4 regions of the Kitasatospora sp. NPDC088779 genome follow, and region 2 is predicted to be linked to each of the others. Evidence: riboswitches for the same ligand, from Rfam matches in the RefSeq annotation. Region 2 holds a riboswitch; each other region holds the start of a gene.
What was found. A riboswitch is a leader RNA that binds a small molecule or an ion and turns the genes downstream of it on or off. The one in region 2 is predicted to bind cyclic di-AMP.
Positions count from the first base shown of each region.

Region 1: it holds a riboswitch for cyclic di-AMP, as region 2 does, so the genes downstream of both, AB0P03_RS30555 (LysM peptidoglycan-binding domain-containing M23 family metallopeptidase) here and AB0P03_RS08075 (M23 family metallopeptidase) in region 2, are expected to answer to the same signal.
Region 3: it holds a riboswitch for cyclic di-AMP, as region 2 does, so the genes downstream of both, AB0P03_RS28260 (transglycosylase family protein) here and AB0P03_RS08075 (M23 family metallopeptidase) in region 2, are expected to answer to the same signal.
Region 4: it holds a riboswitch for cyclic di-AMP, as region 2 does, so the genes downstream of both, AB0P03_RS13055 (NlpC/P60 family protein) here and AB0P03_RS08075 (M23 family metallopeptidase) in region 2, are expected to answer to the same signal.

Region 1 covers NZ_JBFBHW010000042.1:40,148-43,346, forward strand. The annotation lists gene AB0P03_RS30550 (DUF2470 domain-containing protein) at 1-629, shown strand, start outside; gene AB0P03_RS30555 (LysM peptidoglycan-binding domain-containing M23 family metallopeptidase) at 879-1,835, opposite strand; cyclic di-AMP (ydaO/yuaA leader) riboswitch at 1,838-2,020, opposite strand; gene AB0P03_RS30560 (MFS transporter) at 2,333-3,199, shown strand, end outside.
Region 2 covers NZ_JBFBHW010000006.1:250,729-253,927, forward strand. The annotation lists gene AB0P03_RS08070 (alpha/beta hydrolase) at 1-758, opposite strand, end outside; cyclic di-AMP (ydaO/yuaA leader) riboswitch at 1,104-1,262, shown strand; gene AB0P03_RS08075 (M23 family metallopeptidase) at 1,275-2,108, shown strand; gene AB0P03_RS08080 (hypothetical protein) at 2,222-3,184, opposite strand.
Region 3 covers NZ_JBFBHW010000036.1:14,406-17,604, reverse strand. The annotation lists gene AB0P03_RS28265 (LacI family DNA-binding transcriptional regulator) at 1-168, shown strand, start outside; gene AB0P03_RS28260 (transglycosylase family protein) at 278-1,672, opposite strand; cyclic di-AMP (ydaO/yuaA leader) riboswitch at 1,659-1,819, opposite strand; gene AB0P03_RS28255 (hypothetical protein) at 2,254-3,199, opposite strand, start outside.
Region 4 covers NZ_JBFBHW010000011.1:119,910-123,108, reverse strand. The annotation lists gene AB0P03_RS13065 (NYN domain-containing protein) at 1-239, shown strand, start outside; gene AB0P03_RS13060 (NlpC/P60 family protein) at 440-1,474, shown strand; cyclic di-AMP (ydaO/yuaA leader) riboswitch at 1,813-1,962, shown strand; gene AB0P03_RS13055 (NlpC/P60 family protein) at 1,973-3,118, shown strand.

The sequences.
Region 1 (3,199 bases), on a different contig from region 2:
TCCGCGCCTTCGGCGAACACCACGACCTCGACTCCCCGGTCTCCGTCCACGGCTCCCGGCTGCGCCTGCGCGCCCCACTGGGCGACCCGCTCGCCACCGCCGCCGCCCGCGCCACCGACGGACTCGCCGTCGTCCTGGACGTCACCGACATCTCCCCCGTCGCCGTCCGCGACCGGATCCGCGCCCGCCTCACCCTGGCCGGCCGACTGCACCTGGCCCACCTCGCCGACGACGGCCTCAGCGTCCACCTGCGCGTGGACGTCGCCCACGCCGTCCTCGCCACCCCGTACGGCACCGGCGCGCTCACCGCCGGCGACCTCGCCCTCGCCACGCCCGACCCGCTGGCCCGCTACGAGGCCGCCATGCTCACCCACCTCGCCGACGACCACGCCGACGCCCTCGCCGTCCTCACCCGGCTGCTCGACCCGGACCTGCTCGCCCAGCACCCGGAGGTCCGCCCGCTCGCCCTGGACCGCCACGGCCTGGTCCTGCGCCTGGACCACCCGCACGGCCACCGCGACGTCCGCCTGGTCTTCCCCGAACCGGCCGCCGACACCGAGGACTTCGGGCAGCGGATGCACGAGCTGCTGACCGCCGCCCAGCACGGGCTGCCCGCCCACCGGCTCTGAACCGGCCCGCCGAAGCACACTGACGTATCGTCAACTCTCCCCGGACACACCCACCAAGGCCCGGAAACGACAGCGGCCGACCCGGCTCGCGAGAGAAGTCTCGCGAGCCGGGCCGGCCTGGGCGTGTCCCGCGCCCATGTCCACTGCTGCGGCGATCACCCGGTCGAGCGGTCACCCGACATGACCATCCCGGGCGGTCGATTCGCCCCGTAGCAGCGGTGGTTCCTCATCCGGCACATCCGGTACGGGTCAGAGCGCGACGCCGTGGGCCCGCAGGTAGGCGACCGGGTTGATGTCCGAGCCGTACTCCGAGCCGTTGCGGATCTCGAAGTGCAGGTGCGGGCCGGTCACGTTGCCGGTCGCGCCGGAGAGGCCGATCTGCTGTCCGGCCTTGACGGCCTGACCGATCTTCACACCGATCGAGGAGAGGTGCGCGTACTCGGCGTAGTGGCCGTCGGCGAGCTTGATCTCGACCTCGTTGCCGTAGGCGCCGCCGTTGCCGGCCTTCACCACGACACCGTTGCCGACGGCGCGCAGCGGGGTGCCGGTGGAGGCGACAAAGTCCTGGCCGGTGTGGTGGCCGGAGGCCCACATCGAGCCTGCCACGCCGTACGCGGTGCCCAGCTTCGGGCCGGCCAGCGGGGCGACGAAGGCCGAAGCGGCGGCGACCGGCACGGCGGTGACCACGGCGGACGGCGCGGCGGTCTGCAGCTGGGCCTGGAGCTGGGCGGACGGCTTGGCCGCCTCGGTCCGGACCTCCGGCTGGGCCTGCGGCTTGGCGGTGGTGGCCGGCGCGGCGTCCTGGGCGGACGGCTGGGCGGGCTTCGCCGGGGCAGCGGGCTTGGCCGGGGCGGCCTGGCCGGCGATCACGAGCCGCTGACCGGGGAAGATCAGGTCCGGGTTGCCGCCGACGACCTCACGGTTGTGGTCGTACAGCGCCTGCCAGCCGCCGTCGACGTGCTGGGCGTCGGCGATCCGGGACAGGGTGTCGCCGCTGACGACGCGGTAGCTCTCCTGCGACGAGGCCTGGGCCTGGTCGGCGGGAGCGGCGGCCGGGGCGGCGGTGACCGCGGCGGCCGGCGCGGGGTGGGCCTGGGCGCTCATCGCGGTGACGAGCGGCAGGGCGAAGGAGACACCGGTGACGGCGGTGGCGATCCCGATGCGGGCGGCGCGGGGCAGGGCGATACGACGAGCCTGTGCAGGCATGGAATTTTCCTCTCCGACGCCTGCGAGGTGAGCTGTCGGGTTCGGGCTGGAGTTGCCCGGCCGCACATGCGGCTTCACCCCTAGCCGGCCCTGGATCCGGGTACGCGAAAGCGTGCCGTTTCCGGTCCGGCGACTTACCTGTGGGTCCCCCGCTCCTGCCGTACAGAGTTCGGTGCGAGCCACCGGGCAGCGGCAGGATTCGGCGTTCCACCCGGTGGATCCGTCCGGACTGGCCGGGCGGTCGCTGAACTAAAACCCATCCGTTCGGGTGAAGCAATGTCGATCACTTGAACCGGCAACAACCCCCCGAGCTGCGGTGACCCTCCGAATGATCGGCTGCACCGTACGTGCACAATCCATTCACCCGGCGCCACTGATCCACGACGCTGCGCCGATTCCGCCACCGCTGCGCACCCGCCCGCTCACGCACCGCGCACCCACCGACACACCCCCCGGTGACCCTTGTCACGTACGCCCCACGGGCGCAGGATCGGCCCGTGGCCACCTCCGAAGCAGGAACACTGCGCCTGGGCACCTCGCGGGGACGCTGGGTCCTCCTCGCGACGGTGCTCGGCTCCAGCATGGCGATGCTCGACGGCACCGTGGTGAACGTCGCGCTGCCCCGCATCGGCACCGATCTCGGCGCCTCCCTCGCGTCCCTGCAGTGGACGCTCAACGCCTACCTGCTCACCCTGGCCGGACTGATCCTGCTCGGCGGCGCGCTCGGCGACCGGTACGGCCGGCGCCGGGTCTTCCTGATCGGCGTGCTCTGGTTCGCCGCCGCCTCCGCGGCCTGCGCCGCCGCCCCCACCATCCACGTGCTGATCGCCGCCCGCGCCGTCCAGGGCATCGGCGGGGCGCTGCTCACCCCCGGTTCGCTCGCCATGCTGCAAGCCGTCTTCCACCCGGACGACCGCTCGGCGGCGGTCGGCCTGTGGTCGGGCCTCGGCGGGGTGTCGGCCGCGGTCGGCCCCTTCCTCGGCGGCTGGCTGGTGGACGGCCCCGGCTGGCGGTGGATCTTCCTGCTGAACCTTCCGCTCGCGGCCGCCGTGGTCGCGGTCACCTCCCGGTTCGTCCCCGAGAGCCGGAACGAGAGCGCCGTCGGCCGCTTCGACGTCCCCGGCGCGCTGCTCGCCGCGCTCGCCCTCGGCGCGATCACCTACGCGCTGACCGCCGCCGGGGAGGGCCTGTCCCCCGCGGTCTGGCTCACCGGCGCGATCGGCCTGCTGCTCGGCGCGGCCTTCATCGCGGTCGAGCGCCGCGCCGCCGAGCCGATGCTGCCGCTCGGCCTCTTCTCCTCCCGGCTGTTCACCGCCGTCAACCTGGTCACCCTCTGCGTCTACGCGGCGTTCAGCGGGGTGTTC
Region 2 (3,199 bases):
TGCCCGGATCCGTCGATCATGACCTTCCGCGCGTTGAGCGCGATGGCCTGCCGGTCGGCGACGGCTTCCGGCTCGGGGAAGTCGGGGTCCTTGCTGCCCATGATGACGAGCGAGGGGCAGCGCACGGCCGCGGTCCAGCCGACGGGCGCGGAGTCCCCGCTGACGTGTCCGCGGGTGGCGGTCTTGCGGCCGGGGGTGCGCATGGCGGCGACGAGTCCGGCCACGTACGGGTCGAAGTCGGCGGGCCTGGCGCCCGGGTAGGCCAGCTTGCGGTGGTAGAGGCCCCAGAAGGCGGGCGAGTGGACGGTCAGGAAGCCCATGACGCGGAGGGCGCCGCGCATGAGGGCGCCGGGCGGGGGGTTCTCGATGAAGGCGTCGATCAGGGCGATGCCGGCGACCCGCTCGGGGGCGTCGCCGGCGGCCTTGACGACCGTCGCGCCGGTGTAGGAGTTGCCGACCAGGACGGCGCGGTCGATGCCGAGGTGGTCGAGCAGGGCGAGGACGTCGGTGGCGATGGCGGCGGGGGAGTAGTCGTCCCAGATGATCGAGGATTCCCCGAAGCCGCGCAGGTCCATGGTGATGACCCGGCGGCCGGCGGCGGCCAGCAGCGGGCGGAGGTGCCGGTAGGCGGCGCGGGTGTCGAGCATTCCGGGGAGCAGCACGACGGGGGCGCCGTCGCCCTGTCGGGTGTCGTCGTAGGCGAGGCGGCCGCCGGTGACGTCGAGGTACTGGGTGGTGGGGGCGCTGGTGGCGTTCATGGTGGGCCTCCGGAGGGTTGCCGGTGCGGGGCTTCGGTGCTGCCGCCGATAGCCATAAAGCTAAGGCTAATAGCCTTAGCCGTCAAGCCCTCGCGCCCTGCGGAGCGGGGGAGGCCGGCGGGGGGTGCGCGGATGAAGGGTCGTTCGTTGACGTCCGATCACGTGAGGTGGCGTCAACGGTGCTCAAGGGGGTGCAGGGGTGTCCAAGGGGAACAAAACGCCCGTCGTGCCCCGGAGTGCCCCGCCCGTCTCCGGTCGTCCCGGGCGAACGGCTTGGAATCAGGGCCTCCTAGGATTAACGTTTGATAACGCAGCGCGGTCGTCAACGCCGTACCCAGACGGCACCGTGCGCCGTCGCCTAATCCCGCCGACCGGCCTCCGGGCAGGTCAGGGAGCCGGGGAACCACGTTCCTTGGGGTGAATCGGCGGGGCTCCGGCCCGGCCGTAGGAGACCTTCCTGCTCCGAACCCGTCAGCTAACCCGGTAGGCGCGAAGGAAGGAAAGGAGCGCGCCTCCGTGGCGTCGACGCACACTCCGGCACACCCGGCCGGCCTCGCAGCAGGTACCCGGCTCCTCGACCACCCCGGCCCGGACGGCCCCGAGTACGCGGGCCCGGAGGCCGAGACCAACCGGCACCGGATGCCGCGTCAGGTCCGTGGGGCCTCCCCGCTGCTCGGCGTCACCGCCGTCGCCGCCACCCTGGGCGCCACCGGCTTCGCCTCCGCCACCCCGGCCGCCGCCCCCGCCATCGAGACCCCGGACGAGACCCCGGTCGCCCTCTCCGCCGACCCCGGCCTCGCGCTCGCCGCCCGCATCCAGCTGCAGGCCGACAGCCAGCGCACCGCCGCCGAGGAGGACGCCCGCGTCCAGGCCGCGAAGGAGGCGGAGGCCAAGGCCGCCGCCAAGGAGGCCGAGGCCAAGCGGGCCGCCGAGGAAGCCGAGCGGGCCAAGGCCGCCGCCCTCACCCTGCCGGTGCGCGACTACCACCTCACCGCCCACTACGGCCAGAGCGCCCGCTACTGGGCCCACCTGCACACCGGCCTGGACTTCGCCGCCGACACCGGGACCCCCGTCTACGCGGTCGGCCAGGGCACCATCACCTCGGCCGGCTGGTCCGGCTCGTACGGCTACCGGATCGTCGAGACCCTGCCCGACGGCACCGAGATCTGGTACTGCCACCTCTCCTCGATCATCAAGGGCTCCGGCAAGGTCGGCTCCGGCCAGCAGATCGGCAAGGTCGGCGCCACCGGCAACGTCACCGGCGCGCACCTGCACGTGGAGGTCCGCCCCGGTGGCGGCGCCCCCGTCGACCCGGAGACCTGGTTCCAGCAGCGCGGCGTCAACCCCTGACGCACCCGCGAAGCCCCGGCCGCCGGAACCAGCAGCGCGGCCTCAACCCCTGACGCACCCGCGAAGCCCCGGCCGCCGGAACCAGAAGGCACCGCGGCCGGGGCTTCGCCGCGTCACTCCTGCGCCGGGTCTGCCGGCTCCGCCGGGTGCGCGTCGAACTCCTCCTGCGCCGGCCCCGCCAGCCCCTCCAGGCGGGCGTCGAACTCCTCCTGCGCCAGCCCGGCCAGGTACGCGTCGATCTCCTCCTGCCCCGGCTCCGGCGCGAGGTCCGGGAACTCCTCCACCAGCAGTCGTGGCAGCCCGGGCACCGTCCACTCCCCGTACAGGTCGAGCGCGGCTTCCACCGCCGCCTCCTCGAACGCTCCGAAGTCCCCGGCCAGTTCGTCCGGCATCGGCTGGCCCAGCGCGGTCAGCTCGGCCAGGTTGCGGTAGCTGCGCCGCATCAGGCCCTGCTCCAGCAGCCGGCGCGCGCCGTCGGTGGCCATGCCGACCGAGATCACCCGGGTCGGGCTCCAGCCCTGCTCGTCCACCTCGTCCAGCCAGCCGGTCTGCGCCAGTGCGGCGAACACGGCCAGCCGCTCCTCCTGCGCCAGCTCCCGGAAGCCGGTCAGCCACTCCCGCACCGCCTCCGGATCCGCGACGTCCGCCCCGTACGCGTGCAGCAGCAGCGCGTACAGCCGGGGCCAGGTCACCAGGTCGGCGCGGCGCAGCAGCCCGGCCGCGACCTCGCCCTGCCACTCGGCCTCGGCGTGCAGCCGCTCCTGGCGCTTGGCGTTGAGCCGCTTGGCGGCCCGCTGGTGGTCGGTCAGCAGCCGGACGGCGGCGCCGTACGCCAGCGGGTCCGCCTCCGGTTCGGGTTGGACGTACAGGTAGAGCCGCTCGTACAGCAGGTGCTCCACCGCGTTCGAGGTCAGTTCGGGCCAGCCGTCGTGCATCCTGCCCTCGCCCAGCTCCAGCAGGGCCAGCACCGCGCGCAGCGGCGCTTCGGCCACCGGGGCGCGGTCCTCTTCCGCCGCCCAGGCGAGCAGGTCGGAGGCCCTGGTGCGCGGGGCGAGCCGCAGGTCTTCGTCGTTCATAGCTCGAACGGTAAC
Region 3 (3,199 bases), on a different contig from region 2:
TTCACCGAGCCGCCGCTGACCACGATCCGCCAGCCGGTCGAGGCGATGGCGACCGCGGCGGTGGACGCGCTGCTGGAGGAGGTCGGCGGAAACGCGGTCCAGCGCGGGGAGTTCATGTTCCAGCCGGAGCTGGTCATGCGCGGGTCCACGGGGGCCTGCGCGCGCTGAGGACGGTCAACGGACGGGCCCCGGAGAGCAGTTGCTCTCCGGGGCCCGTTGTGTGCCGCCCGGGTGCCGGGTCAGCCGTCAGTTGTCGGCTGTCACCCGTCGGTCGTGCTCAGACCCGGCCGGCGAAGTCCGGCGCCCAATTGGCGACGGTCTGCAGGCGCACGCCCGAGCTCGGGTTGGCGGCCTCGACGTACTGGCCGCCGCCGATGTAGATCGCGACGTGGTAGACGCCGGAGTTCTGGCCGTTGTTGGACCAGAACAGCAGGTCGCCCGCCTGCAGGCTGTCCAGCGAGACGCGGGTGCTGGCGGCGGCCTGGTCGGCGGCGACGCGCGGGACGGAGACGCCCGCGGCGCGCAGCGCGGCCTGGGTCAGGCCGGAGCAGTCCCAGCCGCCGTTGCCGGTACCGCCGTAGACGTACGCCTGGCCGACCTTCGACTGGGCGAAGGAGACCGCGGCGGCCATGCTGCCGGTGGCGGCCGGGGTCTGAGCCGGGGTCTGAGCCTGGGCGGCCGGCTTGGAGGCCGGCTTGGTGGCCGGGGCCTGGGGCTGGGCGGCCGGCTTGGCGCTCGCGACAGCGCCGTTGGAGGTCTGGCCGGACTTCTGCGAGCGGTCGAACCAGGTGAAGTCCGAGCCGGACGTGGCCGACGAGCCGGAGCCGGACCGGTCGGCCTGAGCCGACTGCTGGGCCTGGCCGCCGTCCTTGAACGAGAGGCGCTGGCCCGGGTAGATGGAGTCCGGGCCCTCGGTCAGGGTGCCGCGGTTGAGTTCGTACAGCCGCTGCCAGCCGCCCTGGAGGTTGTGCTTGTCGGCGATCGAGGACAGCCAGTCGCCGGAGGCGACGGTGTAGTCGTCGGCCTGGGGCTGGGCGCTGTTCCGGGCCTGGCTCTGGCCCTTCTGGGCCGAGGTGCCGTTGGTGGAGTCGGCGGGGGCCTGCGCCTGGTCCTGGGCCGGTGCGGCCGGCTTGGCGGGCTTCGCGGCCGGGGCCGGGGTCTGGGTCTGCGCGGGCTTGGCGGCCGGGGCGGCCGGCTTCGCGGCGGGCTTGGTGGCGGTCGAACCGGCAGCCGAGCCGGTGGTCGAGCCGGCCGAGGTGTCGACGGCGGCCGGGGTGCCGCCCTTGGTCAGGCCGGCCTGGACCGAGCACACCGGCCAGGCGCCGGGGCCCTGCGAGGCGAGGACCTTCTCGGCGACGGCGATCTGCTGGTCCTTGGTGGCCTGGTTGGCCTGGGGGGCGTAGGCGGTGCCGCCGAAGGCGGCCCAGGTGCTGGAGGTGAACTGCAGTCCGCCGTAGAAGCCGTTGCCGGTGTTGATGCTCCAGTTGCCGGTGCTCTCGCACTGGGCGACCTTGTCCCAGGTGGCGACGGAGGCGGCGGAGGCCGTGCCGGAGGTGAGGCAGGGGATGGTGAGGCCGACGCCCGCGACGCCGACGGCGGCGATCACGCGTCGGGTACGACTGGACAGACGGGTGCCGTTGGTGGGCAGCATGAAGACGCAGTCCTCTCCCACGCCTGCGAGGTGAGCTGTCGGATTCGGGCTGGAGTTGCCCGGCCGCGCTGTGGGCGCGGCTTCACCCCTAGCCCTGGATCGTTCCGGGGAACGGTCCGGGGCGACTTACCTGTGGGTCCCCCGCTCCTGCCGTGGTGCGTTTTCGCGCTGCCAGGACATCCGACGGCAGGACTCGGCGTCGCGGATGAACTGGGTTCGTGTGGCCACGAACGGGGAGCACGTTAAGCAGACTTAAGTTCAAACTGCAAACACCTGTGACGCGCATCACGGTTTGGCGAGAACGGTCGTTCCCCTCGCTTGTCGCGATCGGAAATGACCGATTTCCGGCAACCCCGCGAAGGGTGCGCGCAACTGTCTGCGCTTCAGGAGGCAGGTGACGGTGGGTCGGGTCGCCCGGGGGCCCGCCCGTCGGGAGGGCGGCGTGTCCGCACTGTGGTCATCGGGGGATGCGTCGAGCGATGGTGAACAAATACGGATAGAACGGACATCACACCCATTCGTCCTTTAACTCCCTTACGGGACAAGCGGGAAGGGCCCGGAACGTAGCCGTTCCGGGCCCTTCACACGTACGGTGACCGCTACTACTGGCCGGCCGACTCCTCGGCGGCGGCGTGAGCGGCGTGAGCGGCGCGACCACCCCGGCCGGAGTGGTCGGCGTGGGTGCCCTCGGCGGCCTCCGCCGCCTCGGCCTCGGCCCGCGCCAGGGCCTCGGGGGAGGGCGCCGGCAGCGCGGCCAGGTAGGTGGAGGCGATCAGCTGGCCGACCGTCGGGTAGGCGCCCAGCGGCGCCGCGGACGGGCAGCCGGTCTCCTCGGCGGCCGTGGCGAGCAGCTCGGAGTCGGCCTCCGGCCCGATCACCAGCGGGGCCAGCGCCGGGCGCTGGGAGCCGGTCTCCTTGAGGTGGTTGACGGCCGCGGCGACCGAGCCCGGCACGTCGAGCGCGGCGGGCACGACCGGGACGGCCAGCCGGGCCGCCAGCAGGACACCGGTGATGCCGGCAGCGGCAGCGGCCTCCTCGCCGCCGACGGTGGTCAGCACGACGCCGTCCGCGGCGGTCGCGATGGCGAACAGCCGGGCCCGGTCGGCACGCGCCAGGCCGGCCTCGGACAGGCGCACGTGCACGGCCTCGGCGAGCAGCGGGTGCGGGCCGAGCACGTCGGTGACGGGGGCTCCGTACTCGGCGGCGAGGGCGTGGAGTTCGGTCAGGAATCCGTGCGGGCCGGGTACCAGCGGCACCAGGACCGGCGCGGGCAGGCCGGCCTCGGCGGCCATGGCCAGCAGTTCGGCGACGGTGCGGTCGTCGCTGTCGGCGCCCTGGGCGGCTTCGCCCGGGAGGTAGCCGACGGCGGTCTGGATGTCGCCCTGCTCGCTGCGGACGATCGACAGCAGCTCCTCGACGACCGAGCGGGACTCGGGCCCGGCGGTCGCGGGCACGGCGAGCACCAGGGCCGGGGATCCGGCCGGGATCTCGGGGCGCTCGGGGCGACGGTGGCGCCCCCGCGCACGGGAGCCTGGAGTGCGGACGGGC
Region 4 (3,199 bases), on a different contig from region 2:
TCGACGGGCAGGACCTGGACGTTCCGGTGATCATGGCGCCACCGCGCGGGGTGCGGGTGCGGTTCAGCCGGACCGGCGAGACCGCGGACGAGCTGATCCGCCGTCTGGTGCGGGCCGAGCCGCAGGGTCGTCCGGTGGTGGTGGTGTCCACCGACCGGGAGGTCGCGGAGGGCGTGCGGAAGGCCGGCGCGCGCCCCGTGGCTTCCGTTCTGCTGCTGAACCGGCTGGCGCGGCCCTGACGGCTGCCGCGGCGGGATGAGGCCTGGTCAGCGCCCGGTTTGCGGCGGTGTGCACATCCAGTGAAGCCTGCGGGGGAAGTGGAGTTCACGCCTTCGGGGGAGTGGCAAAACCCGTGGATCTTCCCTAGGGTGTGGCGTCAAACCTATTTTCCGGATTCTCACCTGATCGGGTGAGGCCGATGGAAGAAGGAGCAATTCCCTTGGCCTCCCACCGCCGTCCCAAGCAGCCGAGCCGCGCCCGGGTCTCCGTGCTCACCGCTGCCGCGGCGACCGCGGTCGCCCTCTCCGCGCAGGTCGCCGCGCACGCCGCGCCCCAGCCGAGCAAGACCGACGTCAAGGCGCAGATCGACCAGCTCCAGCAGGATCAGGAGCAGGCGGCGGAGAAGTACAACGGCGCCAAGGAGCGGGCCGACCAGCTCCGCAAGCAGTCCGACCAGCTGCAGGACAAGGTGGCCCGCAGCCAGGACGAGATGACCCAGCTCCAGACCGGCCTGGCCGGCGTGGCGGGCGAGCAGTACCGCACCGGCGGCATCGACCCGTCCGTCCAGCTGATGCTCTCCTCGGACCCGTCGGGCTACCTGGAGAAGGCGTCCAGCGCCCAGCAGGCCAGCGCCAGCGAGTCGGAGGCGCTCAAGGGACTGCTGGACCAGCAGCGCCGGCTGGACCAGGAGAAGTCCGAGGCCGCCGCCGTCCTGGCCTCGCTCGACTCCACCACCAAGGACCTGAACCAGGCCAAGACGGACGTCAACCAGAAGCTGAAGGCCGCGCAGGACCTGCTGAACTCGCTCAGCGCCTCCGACCGCGCCGCGCTGCGGGCCCAGCAGCAGCAGGACGACCGCGCCTCGCGCGGCAGCGACCGTGCCGACCTCGGCAGCCTCCCGCAGGCCGGCGGCTACGCGGGCGTGGCCGTGGCCAAGGCGATGAGCAAGCAGGGCTCGCCGTACGTGTGGGGCGCCACCGGCTCGACCACCTTCGACTGCTCGGGCCTGATGGTCTGGGCGTACGGCCAGGCCGGCGTCTCGCTGCCGCGCACCTCGCAGGAGCAGGGCAACGTCGGCACCAAGGTCTCGCTGGACCAGGCCCAGCCGGGCGACCTGGTCATCTACGGCGCCGACCGGCACCACGTCGGGATGTACATCGGCAACGGCATGGTGGTGCACGCGCCGCACACCGGCGACGTGGTGAAGGTGATGAAGGTCGACGCGATGCCGATCAACACGATCCGCCGGGTCTGACGGCCCGACACGCCCGAAGGGCCCCGTCCGGGCCTGTGATCCACGCCACCCTCCGACCGGGGGTGGCGTTCGGGTTTTGTCCGCAGCGCGAGTCCCCGGTGAAGAGTGATCAGCTTTGCGTACGGCGGTGATCACTATGTGTCATATTCACAAAAGAACTTTGGTCTTCTTCCGTCTTTTTTCTGACAAGGATTTGAACGGATCACGGTTCAGTTACTAGGGTCGTGCCCCGAACCACCGCACTCCCGATCGCCCAGCCAGGGTGACGGCGGTGGTTTCCGTCGAGTTCGTGACGCAGCGGGGCGGGCCCAGTGCCTGCCCGACGGGGAGCCCAGCAGTCGGGGGTGCTGTCGAACGGAGCCGGGGAACCACGTTCCTCCGGGGTGAATCGGCGCCAGGTCGGCCGGTGGAACGGCCGTGAGGCGTCGTAGGGCACGCTTCCGGCCCGAACCCGTCAGCTCACCCGGTAGACGGCGTAGGAAGAAGGAGTCCGCCTTCGTGGCGTCCCATCGTCGTCCCAAGCCCGCCAGTCGCACCCGGGTCTCGATCCTGACCGGCTTCGCCGCGGCGGCCGTCGCGCTGTCCGCGCAGTCCGGCGCCCACGCCGACCCGCAGCCGACCAAGGACCAGGTCAAGGAGCAGGTCGACCAGCTCAACGAGCAGGCCGAGGTCGCGACCGAGAAGCTCAACGCCGCCCAGGAGAAGCAGCAGCAGCTGCAGAAGCAGGTCACCGACCTGCAGGACCAGGTGGCGCGGCAGCAGGGGCAGGTGACCGACCTCCAGGGCGGCCTGGCCGAGATCGCCGGCGAGCAGTACCGCAACGGCGGCATATCCCAGACCGTCCAGCTGATGTTCTCCGCCAGCCCGGACACCTTCCTGAGCCAGGCCGACACGCTGAACCAGGCCGGTGGCACCCAGAAGGGCCAGCTCAAGCAGCTCCAGGACGAGCAGCGCAAGCTCGACCAGGTGCGCTCCGAGGCCCAGGGCAAGCTCGCCGAGATGGAGACCACCACCCAGCAGCTGAAGAGCGCCAAGGACGAGGTCCAGGGCAAGCTCAAGGCCGCGCAGGACCTCTTCAACACCCTGTCCGAGCAGGAGCGCCAGGCGATCCGCGCGGCCGAGGAGAAGGCCGCCGCCGAGGCCAAGGCGAAGGCCGACGCCGCCGCGAAGGCCGCCCAGCAGCAGGCGGCGGCCCAGCAGGCCGCCGACCGCTCCTCCCGCGACAACAGCCGCACCGACCTGAGCGCGTCGCAGGCCCCCGCCGCGCCGGTCACCAAGCCGAGCGCCGGCAGCTCGCGCGGCGCCGCGGCGCTGTCCATCGCCGCCTCCAAGATCGGCAGCCCGTACGTCTACGGCGCCTCCGGCCCCGGCTCCTTCGACTGCTCGGGCCTGATGGTCTGGGCGTTCAACCAGGTCGACGTCTCGCTGCCGCGCACCTCGCAGGAGCAGGCCCACGCCGGTACCCGGATCGGCACCGACCTCTCCCAGGCCCAGCCCGGCGACCTGCTGATCTTCTACGGGGACGCCCACCACGTCGGCATCTACGCGGGCAACGGCCAGGTGCTGCACGCGCCCAAGCCGGGCGCGTCGGTCCGCTACGAGGCCGTCGGCAACATGCCGCTGACCTCCATCGTGCGGGTCTGATCCCCGCTCAGGCCCTCCCAGGCCCGGCCTTCCACCACGGAAGGCCGGGCCTGCGGCTTTTCCGGCGCATCGGACTGATGT